DNA from 4 places in the Pseudomonas lurida genome. Region 4 is predicted to be linked to each of the others. Evidence: predicted binding sites of a transcription regulator. Region 4 holds the regulator's gene; each other region holds the start of a gene.
What was found. The regulator FliA, encoded in region 4, starts transcription of late flagellar genes. The targets are predictions, from matches to a motif close to CTAAAGTTTNNNNNNNNNNNGCCGNTAA.
Positions count from the first base shown of each region.

Region 1: motA (flagellar motor stator protein MotA) is a predicted target of FliA. The motif match lies at 2,394-2,421, and genes of this name have one in related genera.
Region 2: ATH90_RS10425 (methyl-accepting chemotaxis protein) is a predicted target of FliA. The motif match lies at 2,022-2,049, and genes of this name have one in related genera.
Region 3: ATH90_RS27845 (methyl-accepting chemotaxis protein) is a predicted target of FliA. The motif match lies at 1,485-1,512, and genes of this name have one in related genera.

Region 1 is NZ_PDJB01000001.1:605,771-610,023, reverse strand. It holds gene rsgA (small ribosomal subunit biogenesis GTPase RsgA) at 1-391, shown strand, start outside; gene motB (flagellar motor protein MotB) at 452-1,471, opposite strand; gene motA (flagellar motor stator protein MotA) at 1,475-2,326, opposite strand; gene ATH90_RS02650 (HDOD domain-containing protein) at 2,493-4,028, shown strand; gene ATH90_RS02645 (rhodanese-like domain-containing protein) at 4,086-4,253, shown strand, end outside.
Region 2 is NZ_PDJB01000001.1:2,263,438-2,267,690, reverse strand. It holds partial or broken gene ATH90_RS29900 (cache domain-containing protein) at 1-402, opposite strand, end outside; gene ATH90_RS10430 (Na+/H+ antiporter family protein) at 503-1,822, opposite strand; gene ATH90_RS10425 (methyl-accepting chemotaxis protein) at 2,085-4,232, shown strand.
Region 3 is NZ_PDJB01000001.1:6,076,050-6,080,302, reverse strand. It holds gene ATH90_RS27855 (NorM family multidrug efflux MATE transporter) at 1-363, opposite strand, end outside; gene ATH90_RS27850 (LysR substrate-binding domain-containing protein) at 514-1,434, shown strand; gene ATH90_RS27845 (methyl-accepting chemotaxis protein) at 1,612-3,588, shown strand; gene ATH90_RS27840 (YifB family Mg chelatase-like AAA ATPase) at 3,725-4,253, opposite strand, start outside.
Region 4 is NZ_PDJB01000001.1:4,492,575-4,496,827, forward strand. It holds gene ATH90_RS20260 (chemotaxis protein CheA) at 1-756, opposite strand, end outside; gene ATH90_RS20265 (protein phosphatase CheZ) at 768-1,556, opposite strand; gene ATH90_RS20270 (chemotaxis response regulator CheY) at 1,575-1,949, opposite strand; gene fliA (RNA polymerase sigma factor FliA) at 2,118-2,858, opposite strand; gene fleN (flagellar synthesis regulator FleN) at 2,855-3,688, opposite strand; gene flhF (flagellar biosynthesis GTPase FlhF) at 3,794-4,253, opposite strand, start outside.

The DNA of each region.
Region 1 (4,253 bases), 3.9 Mb from region 4:
GTTCGTCGGCCAGTCGGGCGTGGGTAAATCGTCGCTGGTCAACAGCCTGTTGCCGGAAGTCGACACTCGCGTGGGCCCGCTGTCGGAGCTGTCCGGCCAGGGTACCCACACCACCACCACCGCGCGACTGTTCCACTTCCCAGGTGGCGGTGAGTTGATCGACTCCCCAGGCATTCGCGAATTCGGCCTCGGTCACGTCAGCCGCAGCGATGTGGAAGCGGGCTTTATCGAATTCAACGACCTGATCGGCACCTGCCGCTTCCGCGACTGCAAACACGACCGCGAGCCGGGCTGTGCATTACTCAAGGCGCTGGAAGACGGCCGCGTGCAGCAGCAGCGGATGAACAGCTATCGGTCGATTATCGCGAGCTTGCCCGAAAGCAGTTATTGAGTCGCGTAGACAATAGTGTGGTGAGTGGGCAAACCCACTCACCACGAAGTCCCTGGGTGCCTACGAACCTGTACCAGGCACCGTAGGATCCTTCACCCCACCGTCATCAAACAGGTTCAGCTTCTGGCGCAGTTCATGCGCCGGCAACGGTTCCTGTCCTGGCGGGATAGCGTTCGGATCGGCCGGTACTTCACCCGGCGCGCCTGCCCCCGGAGTGGGCTGCGGCGCAGGCGGCTGGTCACCTTCGATCGCACGCTGGGCCTTTTTGGTCAGCACCACGATATCGATGCGGCGGTTGATCGGGTTGAACGGATCCTTGTGGTCAAACAGCTGCGACGACGCAAACCCCACCACGCGCGCCACTTGCGGGTCCGGGTAGCTGCCGGCCACCAGCGCACGACGTGCCGCGTTGGCACGGTTGGCCGAGAGCTCCCAGTTGCCGAAGTCGCCCTGCCCCGCATACGGCTTGGCATCGGTGTGGCCGCTGATGCTGATCTTGTTCGGCACCGCCTTGATGGTGTCGGCCATGGCCAGCAGGATGTCTTCGAAGTAGGGCTTGAGGCGCGCACTGCCGGAGTCGAACATCGGCCGGTTGGCCGCGTCAGTGATCTGGATGCGCAAGCCGTCCGGGGTAATCTCGAACGAAATCTGGTCCTTGAACTTCAACAGCTGCGGGTTTTCCTCGACCTTGGTCTGCAACTCCTGCAGCAACAGTTCCAGGCGCTCCTGCTCGACCTGGTCGGCCATAGCCTCGACGGTATCGCGCTCGATCGGGATTTTCTCCTGGGGCGCCTCGGTTTTGACTTCCGGGTTGATGGTGCGCTCAGGCGCCAATTGCGGCGAGCCACCCAGGTCGATCACAAAAGGCGTACCGCTCTCCGAAAAGCCAATCGGGTCTTTGAAGTAGCCGGCGATGGCGATCTTCTGTTCGGGCGTGGCGGTGGACATCAGCCACAGCACCAGGAAGAACGCCATCATCGCCGTCGCAAAGTCAGCGAAGGCGATTTTCCAGGCGCCACCATGGTGCCCCGCAGCGAAGCGCTTGACGCGCTTGATGATTATCGGCTGGTTGTTTTCCATGGCTTAGCGACCACGGACCGCTTGTTCCAGCTCGGCGAAGCTAGGGCGGTGCTTGGGGTACAGCACTTTGCGACCGAATTCCACCGCCAGCGACGGCGGCATGCCGGAAGCGGAGGCTACCAGACTGGCCTTGATCGACTCGTACAGGTTGATTTCTTCCTTGGCGTCATGGGCCAGGGAGGTGGCCAGCGGGCCAAAGAAACCATAGGCCGCGAGAATACCGAAGAAAGTACCCACCAGTGCCGCGCCAACGTGCATACCGATCGCGGCCTGGTCGCCCTCACCCAGGGACGCCATGGTCACCACGATACCCAGTACCGCCGCGACGATACCGAAACCCGGCATACCGTCAGCGATGCCGGTCACGGCGTGGGACGGGTGCTCCAGCTCTTCTTTGAGGCTGAACAACTCCATGTCGAACAGGCCTTCCAGCTCGTGGGGGGCCATGTTGCCGGAGGACATGATGCGCAGGTAGTCACAGATATAGGCGGTCATGCGCTCATCTTTGAGCACGGCCGGGTACTTGGCGAAAATCGGGCTGGCCGCAGCGTCTTCGATGTCGGCCTCGATGGCCATCATGCCTTCGCGGCGGCTCTTGTTGAGGATCTCGTAGACCAGGCCCAGCACCTCCAGGTAGAAGGTGTGGGTGAAGCGCGAACCGAACATGCTCAACGACTTCTTGATCACGTGCATGGTCATGTAGCCGGGGTTCGCTTGCAGGAATGCACCCAGTGCCGCACCGCCGATAATCATCACCTCGAAAGGCTGGATCAGCGCAGCGATTTTACCATGGGACAGGACGTACCCGCCGAGCACGCTTGCGAAGACGACGATGATGCCGATAATTTTAGCCATAGGAGATGAGTACTTGCGCCGTCGGGTTCATGGACATATTGGGTGTAGCAGAAAACTCTTGTTCTACTTATCGGCAAAACTGCGCCAGACTATAGGCCGTTAAGGCGAAAAGCCAGTTCGGCCCGCTCCGGGCGTGTAGACCGCAAGTGATGATCGCGCCCCAATCATGGCTAATGAAACGACAGTCCCAACTGCAAAACCCAACTCTCTCGCCGCTTGGATCAAGCGCCTGGACGATGTACTGCTGCCTGTCCCCCAGGCCAGCCACGACCGTGTGTGCAAAGGCATCCGCGATAACCGCAGTTCGTTGCGAGATATTGCCGAGCTGATGCAAAACAGCCCGGCCCTCGTGCTCAGTGTCATGCGTGAGGCCAACAGCCACACCCATGGCAGCCTGGCAGAACCGGCGGAAAACCTCGAAGTGGCGCTCAACCGCCTGGGCCTCAAGCGCGCCGAGGAACTGCTGGCGCGCCTGCCTTCGGTGCCGGCCAATGAAATACCGGTGGCGTTGCGCCAACTGTTGCTCGTCAGCCAGCACGCTTCGCAGCAAGCCAACGGTTTGTTCGGCAGCCGCCTGGCGCGCCTGTGGCAGGACATCCACTGGGGCAGCCTGCTGTTTCTGTCGCCGCTGTGGCCGATGGCGGTTGCCTACCCCAAGCTCCTGGAAGAATGGGAGCTGCGGGTTATCCACAAAGGTCAATCAGCCCGCGAGGTCGAACAGGAACTGTTCGGCATACGCCTGCTGGACCTCTGCGTTGGCCTGACCGAGGCCTGGCACCTGCCGATCTGGGTATCCCAGGGCTACAAGCTGCTGCTGAGCGAGCAGCGCCTGCTGGTCAAGGCTCTGCATATCGGCCGCGAAGACGACCCACTGCGTCACCAGCAATTGCTCGACGCCGAACCCAACCTGCGCCGCTGGCTCAACCAGCCAGCCAATACCGTATTGCTGGCCAACGGCCTGGCGATGTCGGCCCAGGAGTCCTGGACCTGCCCGCACACCGAACGCTGGCAGCGCCTCACGGCGCTGTACCTGCAACAGCCTCTGGGCGAGGTGCAGCAACAGGCCCACCAGCAAGCCGTCACCAGCGCCCGCACCACCCTGATGCCGGACCTCTGGCACCCGGCGCTGTCGCTGATCTGGCCGTGGCACGTACAAAAAATTCATCGCGGCCTGCTGCCAGCGCCGCCGCCTACCGCCGAGGCCCTGGCCGTGTGGCGCAAGCGCTGCACCGAACTGCTGGTGGAGCCGAGCCGCTTTGCCAACGCCATGCACCTGACCACCTGCGCCAAGGAGGCCTTGGTCGCCAGCGGCATGCAGCGGGTCATGCTGTTGATGGCCGATCGGGCGCTGAGCACCTTGCGAGTGCACCAGGTCGATGGCCTGCCGAAGGACGCCGCCAACCTGAGCCTGGACGTGGTCAACAGCACATTGCTGCAGCGCCTGCTGGAGAAGTCGGCCCAGGTGCGCCTTACGCCGGACAACCACGCCCAGTTCTCGGCGCTGCTGCCACCGGTCCTGCGCCGCCTGTTCACCGGCGAACACTTGCTACTGCGTTCCCTGAGTTGCAATGGCAAGGTGGTGATGCTGATGGTGGCGGACCAGGGCGGCGGGCCGTTCTCGGAAACGACCGTGCAAGCCTTCGGCAAAACGGCCCAATGCATCGAGAAAGCCCTGCACAGCTTTACCAACCGCAGCGCCTGATGCTTGCGCTACAATCGCCCTCTTTTATCACCAACATTTGTGCCCAGGAGACCTCACATGCCTGACTTCTCTGGCTTGCCGCTGGTGATCGAATCCAGCGACCTGGTCGGCCGCCTTGATGCCGACCACCTGATTTTGGTGGACCTCACCAGTGCCGCCCGCTACGCCGAAGGGCATATCCCCGGCGCGCACTTCGTTGACCCCAAGCGCACCCAACTGGGCCAG
Region 2 (4,253 bases), 2.2 Mb from region 4:
GTTGACGTACACGCCGTTGGGGTCGCGGTTGTCCTTGAAGCTCTTGCCCACACCGTCGGGGCTGTTGCCCTTGAACAGGCGGATGGTCTCGGAGTCGTAGCCGAAGAAGTAGCCGTCCTTGCCGTAGCCGGTGTTGGAGAGCAGCTTGACGACCTGGGCGCGCGCAGCGGTATCACCGGGGGCTGCCGCATCGTAGAGTGGCTTGATGGTGGTCATGGCCACCTCGACATAACTTTGCAGGGTGGCCTTGGCGTCATTGAGCAGGCGCTGGCGGGTTTCGTCGACTTCGTTGCGCGCCTGACCCTGCAGGATCCAGACGGTGGTCAGGCTGATGACCACGGCAAACAGCAGCACCGGCACTACGGCGAGGGACAGGACTTTGGCCTTGAGGCTCAGACGCATGGCTTTTCTCTCTCTTATTAGTGGCGACTTGAGAGGTTATCGGCCATTTGCCCGGGATCTGTAGGCGCCGGGGACGTCAACGCCTACAGCTGGGGAGGTGTCAGAGGGTCATGGCTGCCAGCCAGCCGAAAGCCAGCAGTGGAAGGTTGTAGTGCAGGAAGGTTGGCACCACCGTGTCCCAAATGTGGTGGTGCTGGCCGTCGATATTCAGGCCCGAGGTGGGGCCGAGGGTTGAGTCCGAGGCGGGCGAACCGGCGTCACCCAAGGCACCGGCCGTGCCGACAATGCACACGATCGCCAGCGGGCTGAAGCCCAGTTGCACACACAGCGGCACAAAGATCGCGGCCAGGATCGGCACCGTGGAAAACGACGAACCGATGCCCATGGTCACCAGCAAACCGACCAGCAACATCAGCAACGCCCCTACCCCACGGCTATGGCCGATGAAGGCCGCCGAGGTTTCCACCAGCGAGCGCACATCGCCGGTGGCCTTGAGCACTTCGGCGAAGCCCGAGGAGGCGATCATGATGAAGCCGATCATGGCCATCATCTTCATGCCTTCGGTGAACAGGTCGTCAGTGTCGCGCCAGCGCACGATGCCCGACACCGAGAAAATCAGGAACCCGGCCAGGGCGCCAATGATCATCGAGTCCAGCCACAGCTGGATGATGAACGCCGAGGCAATCGCCAGGCCGGCCACCAGCAGGGTCAGTGGGTTGTACTGCACCGCCACCTGTTCGACCCGTTCGATTTTCTCCAGGTCGTACACGCGTTTCTTGCGGTAGCTGACAAACACCGCCACCAGCAGGCCCACCACCATGCCCAACGCCGGCAGGCTCATGGCGTGGGTGACGTTGACCTGGCTGACGTCCACACCGCTCTTGGCCACGTTGGCCAGCAGGATCTGGTTGAGGAAGATATTGCCGAAGCCCACCGGCAGGAACATATAGGGCGTGATCAAGCCGAAGGTCATCACGCAGGCGATCAGGCGACGGTCCAGCTGCAGCTTGGTCAGCACGTAGAGCAGCGGCGGCACCAGCAACGGAATGAACGCGATATGGATCGGCAGGATGTTCTGCGAAGCAATCGCCACCACCCACAGCAGGCCGATCAGCAGCCATTTGACATGGCTGCCGCCGGTGGCTTCCTGGCGGTCTACCAGCAGTAGCGCCTTGTCGGCCAGGGCGTGAGCCAGGCCGGATTTGGCAATCGCCACGGCGAAAGCACCGAGCAAGGCGTAGGACAGCGCCACAGTAGCCCCCCCTCCCAAACCGCCATTGAAAGCCTTGAGCGTGGCGTCGATACCCAGGCCGCCGGTAAGGCCGCCCACCAGGGCCCCGACGATGATGGCGATGACCACATGCACGCGGGACAGGCTGAGCACCAGCATGGTGCCGACCGCGGCAATGACTGCGTTAATCATGGTTACCTCAAGCAGAAACATAAAAAACAGGCATGCCCGCGCCCAGGCAGCCATCGGGTGGCAGCCAGCGTGCAGGCTTGAAGGAGGTCTTATTAGAGGGCGCGCACTTTGCAGCAGGTGGGCGCTCATGTCAAAAAACCCGTGGTCAGCGAGTGTGCTCGCTCACCAAAAAAGCAGGTTTAAATTGATCGTTTGAATAAAGAAAGATCGGCAACGGCCGATACCTTGGCTCTATGTGTTTTCAGGTAAGGATGTACCGATGTCGCTTAGGCAGCTCTCCATTCAATGGAAAATCACCCTGCTCGCCGGCCTGTGCCTGCTGGGAATCGTGACCCTGCTGGTGGGTCTGTCGCTGTATCGCATGGAGCAGAGCTCGCAGCAGGTCAAGGCTTCCAGCATGCAGATGCTGGATGAAGCCGCCCAGGCGCGCATCGAGGCCCAGGGTGAAGTGCAGGCACTGGGCATTCGTCAACAGTTCATGGACGCCTACCAGTACGGCCATGGTTTCTCCCGCCAAGTGCTGTTCCTGCGCGAGCAAGCCGAGAAGCGCTTTCTCGACGCCTTCGACACCCGTGAAGACCTGACCCGCCAGGTCAAGGCCGCGCTGCAGGCCAACCCGGATTTGCTCGGTCTGTCCCTGGTGTTCGAAGCCAATGCCCTGGATGGCAAGGATGAACTGTTCACAGGCCAGGCGGAGCTGGGCAGTAACGACAAAGGCCGCTTCGCCCTGTACTGGTCGCAACCGACACCGGGCACGCTGACCTCGATGGCATTGCCAGAAAGCGACATGTCCGATACCAGCATCAGCCCCAGCGGTGAAAAGGCCAACGCGTGGTTCACCTGCCCACGCAGCACGCTCAAGCCATGTGTGATCGAACCGTACTTTTACAAGATCGACGGGCAAAACGTGCTGATGACCAGCATCGTCTTCCCGCTGATGGTCAATGGCAAAGTCATCGCCTCGCTGTCGGTGGACATCAACCTCAACAGCCTGCAGGCGGTGAGCCAACAGGCTAGCCAAAAACTGTACGACGGCCAGACCCAGGTCAGCATCCTCAGCCCCACGGGTTTGCTCGCCGGCTACAGCGCGGACGCCAGCAAGCTCAGCCAGCGCCTGGACCAAGTCGACACCGCCAACGGCGCACAGGTGATCAGCGCCCTGGCCGGCAGTACCCAGATTCGCAGCCTGCGTACCGACCATCAGCTCAAGGTACTGGCGCCATTCACACCGATCCCGGGCGGCAAGCCGTGGGGCGTGTTGCTGGATGTGCCAGAGAAAGTCCTGATCGCCCCCGCCGAAGCACTGAAGGCGCAACTGGATACCGACAATGCCAACGGCACCCTGCTGGAACTGGGCCTGGGCTTGATTGCCGCCGTGGTCGGCTTGATTCTGGTCTGGTTGATGGCACGCAGCGTGACACGGCCGATCCTCGGCGTGGCGCACATGCTCGAAGACATTGCCAGCGGCGAAGGCGACCTGACCCGCCGCCTGGCCTACGACAAACAGGACGAATTGGGCCAATTGGCCGGCTGGTTCAACCGCTTCCTCGACAAGCTGCAACCGATCATCGCCGAGGTGAAACGCTCGGTGCAGGACGCCCGTGGCACCGCCGACCAGTCCGCCGCCATTGCAACTGAAACCAGCGCTGGCATGGAGCAGCAGTACCGCCAGGTCGATCAGGTGGCCACCGCCTCCCATGAAATGAGCGCCACCGCACAGGACGTCGCGCGCAGTGCCGCACAGGCTGCGCAAGCGGCACGCGATGCCGACCAGGCCACCCGCGACGGCCTCACGGTGATCGATCGCACCACCCGCAACATCGGGGAGTTGGCGGCAGATATGAGCACAGCCATGGCCCAAGTCGAAGGCCTGGCCGCCAACAGCGAGAAAATCGGTTCGGTGCTGGAAGTGATTCGCGGCATCGCCGAGCAGACCAACCTGCTGGCGCTTAACGCTGCCATCGAGGCCGCCCGCGCTGGTGAGGCCGGCCGTGGCTTTGCGGTGGTGGCCGATGAAGTGCGCAATCTGGCGCGGCGTACCCAGGAATCGGTGGAAGAAACCCGCTTGGTGATCGAGCAATTGCAAAACGGCACCGAAGAGGTCGTCGGCTCGATGGGCAATAGTTATCGCCAGGCCCAGGGCAGCGTCGAACAAGTCGGACAGGCCGTGACCGCCCTGCGCCAGATTGGCGATGCCGTCACAGTGATCAGCGACATGAACCTGCAAATCGCCAGTGCCGCCGAAGAGCAAAGCGCGGTGGCCGAGGAGATCAACAGCAACGTCGCGACGATCCGCGATGTGACTGAGTCGCTGTCGGAACAGGCGAATGAGTCGGCGCGCGTGAGCCAGGCATTGAACAGCCTGGCGAATCAGCAGCAGGGGTTGATGGATCAGTTCCGCGTCTAAAAACACAGACCTGCAGGAACC
Region 3 (4,253 bases), 1.6 Mb from region 4:
CTGGCCGAACATCAGCAGCAGCGGCTTGAGGTTCCACAGCAGCAAGCCTGCCGCCAAGGCCATCAGCCAAGCCAGCCACAGCCCGGCCTGGGTCAGGCGGGTGGCGCCTTCGATATCGCCCGCGCCGTGACGGATGGCCACAAGGGTGCCCACGGCAGCAATTACGCCAATGCAGAAAATCGACACGAACGAATAGCTCGCCGCGCCCAAGCCACCACCGGCCAAGGCTTCGGGGCTAAGGCGGGCCATCATCAGGGTGTCGGTCAGCACCATCAGCATGTGCGCCAACTGTGAGGCAATCAACGGCCCCGACAGCCGCAGAATGGCCCAGAGTTCGGTACGTGCCGGATGCTGCATGATCATCACACTCGAAAAGTCAGAAGGTTGCGCAAGGGTTGATTCTCAGCGCTCCCAGCCCAATGCACAAAGGGATAAAAGCGATTGCTCGCATGAGTAAAACTCATGCTGAATGAATCTGGTACGTTACCGCATTGCCTGTAGGAGTCTTCCCAGATGTCGCGTCGTCTTCCTCCGCTGTATGCCCTCCGTGCGTTTGAGGCGGCATCCCGGCACAACTCCTTCACCCGCGCGGCGGAGGAGTTGTCCATTACTCAAAGTGCGGTGAGCCGACATATCCGCACATTGGAGGAGCATTTCGCCTGTCGCCTGTTCCAGCGCAGCGGCCGCACCCTGCAGCTCACCGAAGCTGCACGCCTGCTGTTGCCCGGTGTGCGCGAAGGTTTCGCCGCCCTGGAGCGGGCCTGCCATACCCTGAATGCCGAAGATGACATCCTGCGCATGAAGGCGCCGTCGACACTGACCATGCGTTGGCTGCTGGCGCGGCTCAGTCGTTTTCGGGCGTTACAGCCGGGCAATGAAGTGCAACTGACCAGCGCCTGGATGAACGTGGACGAGGTGGACTTCAACCAGGAGCCGTTCGACTGTGCGGTGCTGCTGAGTTTTGGGCACTTTCCGGCGGACTGGGAGGCCAGTTATCTATTCCCGGAATTTCTGATTCCGGTTGGCGCCCCCAACCTGTTGGCGGATGGGCCCTGGGATGCCACACGCCTGGCCACCGCCGAATTGCTGCACCCCACGCCCGACCGCCGCGATTGGCGCAATTGGCTGGATCGCATGGGGCTGTCTACCCAGGTGTCGCTCAAGGGCGGGCAGGTATTCGACACCCTCGAATTGGGCATGATCGCCGCCGCGCGGGGCTATGGCGTGTCCATGGGCGACTTGCTGATGGTGGCCGAAGACGTCGCCCAGGGACGGCTGAGCCTGCCTTGGCCAACCGCCGTAGCCAGTGGCGAAAATTACTACTTGGTGTGGCCAAAAACCCGTCCTGGCGGCGAGCGTTTGCGGCGTTTGGCGGAGTTTCTGCAGGCGGAAGTCAAGGCCATGGAATTGCCCCGTGTCGAACGCCTTGATTGAGCGACGGCAAACGGGTCATGCAATCGTTTGCGTGATACCCCTGTGATTCGCTCAAGTATTGCCTCGTCCAGCCGAAGTAGGAGTGTTGGAACCATCGTGCACCAACGTTTCCCACTAGATAATTTGCCGAGCAGCGCTATGAGATCAGGATGATCCTGGCCTCGGCCAGGAGCCTTCATGTCTCAACCTCGCGCCCGGATAGCCTCACAACTAGGCCTCGCACTAGCGGTGATTCTGGCTGTCGTCATCAGCGGCAGTACCGTGTTTGCCTTGCGTTCGCTCGACTCCGCCAACCTCGACACCCGAGAGGAACACCTGGCCAGCGAGGCGCGTTTGCTCGCCGACCAGCTCAACACCTTCCACGGCACCTTGCGCGAAAGTACCCAGCGTTTGAGCGGGTTGTTTGAAAAGCGCTTCGGCGCCGGCTTGAGCATGCGTGCTGACCAGCCTGTGACCGTGGCCGGTGTGCAGACACCCAGCCTGTTCCTGGGCAGCGACGTGTTGAACAACGATTTCAGTGAGGTCGATGAGTTCAAGGACACCTCCGGCGGCGTGGCCACGGTGTTCGTGCGCAGCGGTGAAGACTTCATCCGCATCAGTACATCGCTGACCAAGCAGGACGGCAACCGCGCCATCGGTACCGCCCTGGATCACCAGCATCCGGCGTATCAACGCCTGCTCGCCGGACAGAGTTACGTCGGCCGTGCGGTGCTGTTCGAACGGTCCTACATGACCCAGTACACCCCGGTGCGTGATGCGGCCGGCAAAGTGATTGCGGTGCTGTTTGTCGGCTTCGACTACACCGATGCCCAGAACGCCCAGTTCGAAAACCTCAAGCGCTTCCGTATCGGCAAGACCGGTTCCCTGGCCTTGCTGGATGAGCAGAAACGCTGGCTGGTGCCGCCGGCCGGTGTACAAGCGCTGGATCAGGCGATTGCGGTGATGCTCGACCTGACGAAAACCCCGGGTAAGGGCCGCTTCTGGAGTGACAAGAACGAAGACTTCTACAGCGTCTCGGTGCCTTTTGAAGGCGGACCGTGGTCCGTCGTGGCCAGCCTGCCGAAGGCGGAAATCCGCGAAGTCACCTGGGCCGTGGGTATTCGCCTGGTAATTGGCAGTGTGCTGGCGATGCTGTTCGCGGTGGGCGCGGCGGTGTGGCTACTGCGCAGCAAGTTGCAGCCCCTGAGTGACCTGGTGCGTCAGGCCGAAGCCCTGGGCGCCGGCGACTTGAGCGCACGCCTGAATGTGTCCAGCCATGACGAAATCGGCCAGTTGGCGCGCAGCTTCAACCAGATGGGTGAAGCGCTGTCGACCATGGTCTCGCATATCCGTAGCGCCGCCGAAGAGGTCAACAGCCGCGCCCAGGCGTTGTCTGGTTTGTCCGGTGGGGCCTATGAAGGCATGGAGCAGCAGTCCGGCGAGATTACCAGCATGGCTGGCGCGGTCGAAGAGTTCAGCGCCACCTCGCTGAACATCGCCGACAACATGGGCAACACCGAACGCCTGGCCCAGGAAAACGCCCAGCAAACCCGCATCGGGCGTACCTCCATGCAAGAAGCGTCGTCCTCCCTGGAACACATTGCCACGGCGCTGAACAGCACCGCCACGGTGATCAACACCCTTGGCCAACGCTCCCAGGAAATCGGCGGGATCGTCGGCGTGATCACGTCGATCGCCGAACAGACCAACCTGCTGGCGCTCAATGCCGCCATTGAAGCGGCACGGGCCGGTGAGCAGGGCCGTGGTTTCGCCGTGGTTGCCGACGAAGTGCGCAACCTGGCATCGCGCACTCGCCAGGCCACCGACGAAATCTCCGGGATGATCCAGAGTATCCAACAGGAAACCGGCAACGCCATCAGCACCATGGAGCACGGTAACGTGTTGATGCAGGAAGGTCTGTCGCGCAACGCCGATGTGGCCTCTGCCCTGGCACGTATCGATGAGCAAAGCCGCTCGGCCGGCCAGCAATTTGCTGCGATCACCACGGCCACCCAGGAGCAGAGCAGCACCGCAACCTTGCTCAGCAGCAACCTGCAAAGCATCGCGCTGGCCAACAGCGAGCAGCGTGAGGTGGTGTCGAACCTGGCGATCACTGCCAAGGAACTGGAAACGCTGGCAGCGAGCTTGCGCCATGAAGTTGACCGCTTTCGTTGAAGCCTGATCTGGTCGTCACCACAGGCTAGAGTGGGAGCGGGCTTGCTCGCGAATACGGAGTGTCAGTCAGCACCGGCTTGGCTGCCCCGTCGAATTCGCGAGCAAGCCAGCTCCCACATTTGGTTATGCGCCTGGCTTAAGTGATCGCTGCCGGCCTATATTGCAGGGCCTCCTTCAGATGATCGCGCGTGATGTCGTCCATAAGCTCCAAGTCCGCCAAGGTGCGTGCCACTTTGAGCAGGCGATGGGCCGCGCGCAAAGACAGCGTCAGGCGCTCGCAGGCAGTCTCCAGCCAGCCTTCATCGACCTTCGCCAGCTTGCAATGCTTGCGTAGCCCAGGCAGATCGAGAAAGGCATTTGCACAGCCCTGACGCCGCAGCTGGCGCTCCCGCGCCTCGGCAACGTCAGCCGAAGCCTTTGCAGTGTTGTCGCCAGCCTGTTGGGCCGGATTCAGCGCAGTGGTTTCCCGAGCGACGGTCAGGTGCAGGTCGATCCGGTCCATCAGCGGCCCGGACAGCTTGTTGCGATAGCGTTGAATTTGCTCCGGCGTACAGCGACAACGCCCACTCGGTTCACCCATATAGCCACAGGGGCAGGGGTTCATCGCGGCCACCAGTTGAAAGCGTGCCGGGAAACTCACCCGGTCACGGGCGCGGGAAATCACG
Region 4 (4,253 bases):
CGGCAAGGCGTCGGCCACAAAGGTGCCCTTGCCGTGCAGTTGGTCGAGCAACGCTTCGAATTCATCGTCGGTGATATCGGTGCTGGCACTGCCAGTGGCGGCAGGCGCCTCAGGCGCAGCGACCGGTGCCACGGCGTCAGCCGCGAACTGGCCTTTGCCATGCAACTGGTCAAGCAGGGACTCGAACTCGGCGTCGGTAATGTCTTCGCTGGTCGGTGCGGCAACAGGCGCAGCGGGTGCTTCAGCCTCGGCCTTCACCGCACTGAGCGAGTTGAGCAGTTGTTCGAACTCGCTGTCCGTCACATCCGCTTCGGGCTCTGCCACCGGTTCCGGCGCAGCTTCAGCCACCGGCGCAGCCGATAAGTCGGCAGGCTCTGCGTAGCGCGCCAGGGCGGCTAGCAGCTCCGGCGTGGCCGCAGTGATCGGGGCACGTTCGCGGACTTCGCCGAACATGCCGTTGACCGCGTCCAGTGCTTCGAGAATCACGTCCATCAACTCCGAGTCAACGTGCCGCTCACCCTTGCGCAGGATGTCGAACACGTTCTCGGCGATGTGGCAGCACTCCACCAGCTCATGGAGCTGGAGGAAGCCGGCGCCCCCTTTTACAGTGTGAAAACCGCGAAAAATTGCATTGAGCAGGTTCGCATCATCCGGGCGGCTTTCCAGCTCGACCAGTTGTTCGGACAGTTGCTCTAAAATTTCGCCGGCCTCTACAAGGAAATCCTGAAGGATTTCTTCATCGGCGCCGAAGCTCATGTGGGTGCTCCTTAGAAGCCTAAACTGGATAACAGGTCATCTACGTCATCCTGACCTGACACAACGTCTTCACGTTTATCGGCATGAATCTGCGGACCTTCACCCTTGGCGAGATGTTTTTGTGGATCTTTTTCCGAGAGGATCGCTTCGCGGTCATGTTCAATGCCGGCAAAACGGTCAACCTGGCCTGCCATAAGCACCAATTTGAGCAAGTTGCTTTCCACTTCGGTGACCAACTGGGTCACACGCTTGATCACCTGACCGGTGAGGTCCTGGTAATCCTGGGCGAGCAGAATGTCGTTGAGGTTGCTGGAAACCGTGCGGTTTTCCTGCTCACTGCGTGACAAGAACCCTTCGACCCGGCGCGCCAGCTCACGAAACTCTTCAGCCCCCACTTCACGGCGCATGAAACGGCCCCAGTCAACGCTGAGGGCCTGGGCTTCAGTGGCCATGCCATTGACCAGAGGCGTGGCGTTTTCCACCAGGTCCATGGTGCGGTTGGCCGCCGCCTCAGTCAGCCTGACCACGTAGGACAGGCGTTCGGTGGCATCCGTGATCTGGGAGATTTCTTCGGCCTGGGGCATGTGCGGGTCAATCTGGAAATTGACGATTGCACTGTGCAGCTCGCGCGTGAGCTTGCCCACTTCCTGGTACAGGCCGCGGTCACGGGTCTGGTTGAGCTCATGGATTAACTGCACCGCGTCGCCGAACTGGCCTCTTTCAAGGCTTTCGACCAATTGGTGAGCATGCTTTTTCAGGGTCGACTCGAAGTCTCCCTGTGACGTTTCTTTATGCTCCATAGCTCCCCCGCGATGGCATTAGCCGTGGATGCGTTCGAAGATTTTTTCGATCTTCTCTTTCAAGGCCAATGCAGTGAATGGCTTGACCACGTAACCGTTAACCCCGGCTTGGGCGGCTTCGATGATCTGCTCACGCTTGGCTTCGGCGGTTACCATCAGCACAGGCAGGCTGCGCAGCTTTTCGTCAGCGCGCACGTGGCGCAGCAAGTCGATACCGGTCATGCCCGGCATGTTCCAGTCTGTTACCAGAAAGTCGATGCTCCCGCTGTTGAGGATCGGAATCGCCGTAATGCCGTCATCCGCCTCGACCGTGTTAGTGAACCCAAGGTCACGCAACAGGTTTTTTATGATCCGCCGCATCGTTGAGAAGTCATCAACGATGAGGATTTTCATGTTCTTGTCCAATTCGACCTCCAAGCAGTCTTAAACGCGCCCAGCACCTGGACGCGCCATTTCAATCAACAGGCATTACACAAAAAGGACTGCCGGGGGCACCACGGGTCGAAACCGCGAAGGCTGGTCGCCCTCGCGGTATCGTCTGCAGTGTCCCCACACTGCCTGTCAGCGCGCTCGCCACTCTCCCAAACGCCCCCGCAAGCGGGCTGCGCACTGGCTGTGCAACTGGCTGACCCGCGACTCGCTGACGCCCAGGACCTCACCGATTTCCTTGAGGTTCAGCTCTTCGTCGTAGTACAGCGCCAACACCAGTCGCTCACGCTCCGGCAAATTGGCAATCGCATCCGCCAACGCCCCCTGGAAACGCTCATCTTCCAGGTCACGCGATGGCTCCATATGAGCACTCGCGCCGTCCTCGTGCAGCCCTTCGTGCTCGCCGTCCTGCAAGAGGTCGTCGAAACTGAACAGGCGGCTGCCCAAGGTATCGTTCAAAATCCCGTAGTAATCGTCGAGACTCAATTGGAGTTCGGCCGCAACTTCGTGATCTTTAGCGTCGCGACCGGTTTTTGCTTCAATTGCGCGAATTGCGTCACTGACCATGCGTGTATTGCGATGTACCGAACGCGGCGCCCAGTCACCTTTACGCACTTCATCGAGCATCGCGCCACGGATACGGATACCCGCATACGTTTCGAAACTCGCGCCCTTGCTCGCGTCGTATTTGGTCGACACTTCGAGCAGGCCGATCATGCCCGCCTGGATCAGGTCTTCGACCTGGACGCTGGCGGGCAGGCGTGCCAGCAAGTGATAGGCGATGCGCTTGACCAGGGGCGCATAGCGCTCGATCAATTCACCCTGGCTGTCACGTGCCGATTTCTTGTAAAGGTTGTAGCCGCTGGCTGTCATAGCACCGGTCCTGCGCTCGTCTGATGCACCAATCGCTCGACGAAAAACTCCAGATGCCCCCGAGGGTTGGCGGGCAACGGCCAGGTATCGACCTTCTGGGCAATAGCCTTGAACGCCAATGCGCATTTGGAACGAGGGAACGCTTCGTAGACTGCACGCTGCTTTTGCACAGCCTTGCGCACACACTCGTCGTAGGGAACTGCGCCGACGTATTGTAAGGCGACATCGAGGAACCGATCCGTGACCTTGGTCAACTTGGCGAACAGGTTGCGTCCTTCCTGCGGGCTCTGGGCCATGTTGGCCAGCACGCGGAAGCGGTTCATGCCGTAGTCACGGTTAAGCAGTTTGATCAGGGCGTAGGCGTCGGTGATCGAGGTGGGTTCATCACAGACCACCAACAAGACTTCCTGCGCGGCGCGCACGAAGCTGACCACGGACTCGCCGATCCCGGCGGCGGTGTCGATCACCAGCACGTCGAGGTTGTCACCGATATCACTGAATGCCTGGATCAGGCCGGCATGCTGCGCCGGGCTCAGGTGCACCATGCTCTGGGTGCCGGAAGCCGCTGGCACGATGCGTATGCCACCGGGGCCCTGCAGCAGCACATCGCGCAGCTCACAGCGGCCTTCGATCACATCGGCAAGGGTGTGTTTGGGCGTCAGCCCCAGCAGAACGTCGACGTTCGCCAGCCCCAGGTCAGCATCCAGCAGCATGACGCGACGGCCAAGCTCTGCCAGGGCCAGGGACAAATTCACTGACACGTTAGTTTTCCCGACGCCACCTTTGCCGCCGGTCACCGCGATCACCTGTACGGGATGCATGCTGCCCATTTTATTTCTTTACCTTGTCTTGCTTAGACGCAGGCTACATGGCTTGGCCGCGTGAATCGCTTGCAGACCATCGATGTAGATACATTTCACGGTGTTCATCCTGACTCAACCCACCCGCTTTGCCGGGCTGTGGTAAAGGTCGGCGAACATATCGGCCATCGCTTCCTCGCTAGGCTCGTCTTGCATTTGCACACTGACTGCACGGCTGACCAACTGATGACGGCGCGGCAGATGCAGATCATCCGGGATCCGCGGGCCGTCGGTCAGGTAGGCGACCGGTAATTCATGACTGATAGCCAGGCTCAGCACCTCGCCCAGGCTCGCGGTTTCATCGAGCTTGGTAAGGATGCAACCGGCCAGGCCACAACGCTTGTAACTATGATAAGCAGCGGTAAGAACCTGTTTCTGGCTGGTGGTTGCAAGCACCAGGTAATTCTTTGACCGGATGCCACGCCCAGCCAGGCTTTCCAGTTGCATGCGCAACGCCGGATCGCTGGCTTGCAGGCCCGCAGTATCGATCAGCACCACGCGCTTGCGCAGCAGTGGGTCGAGGGCGTTGGCCAGG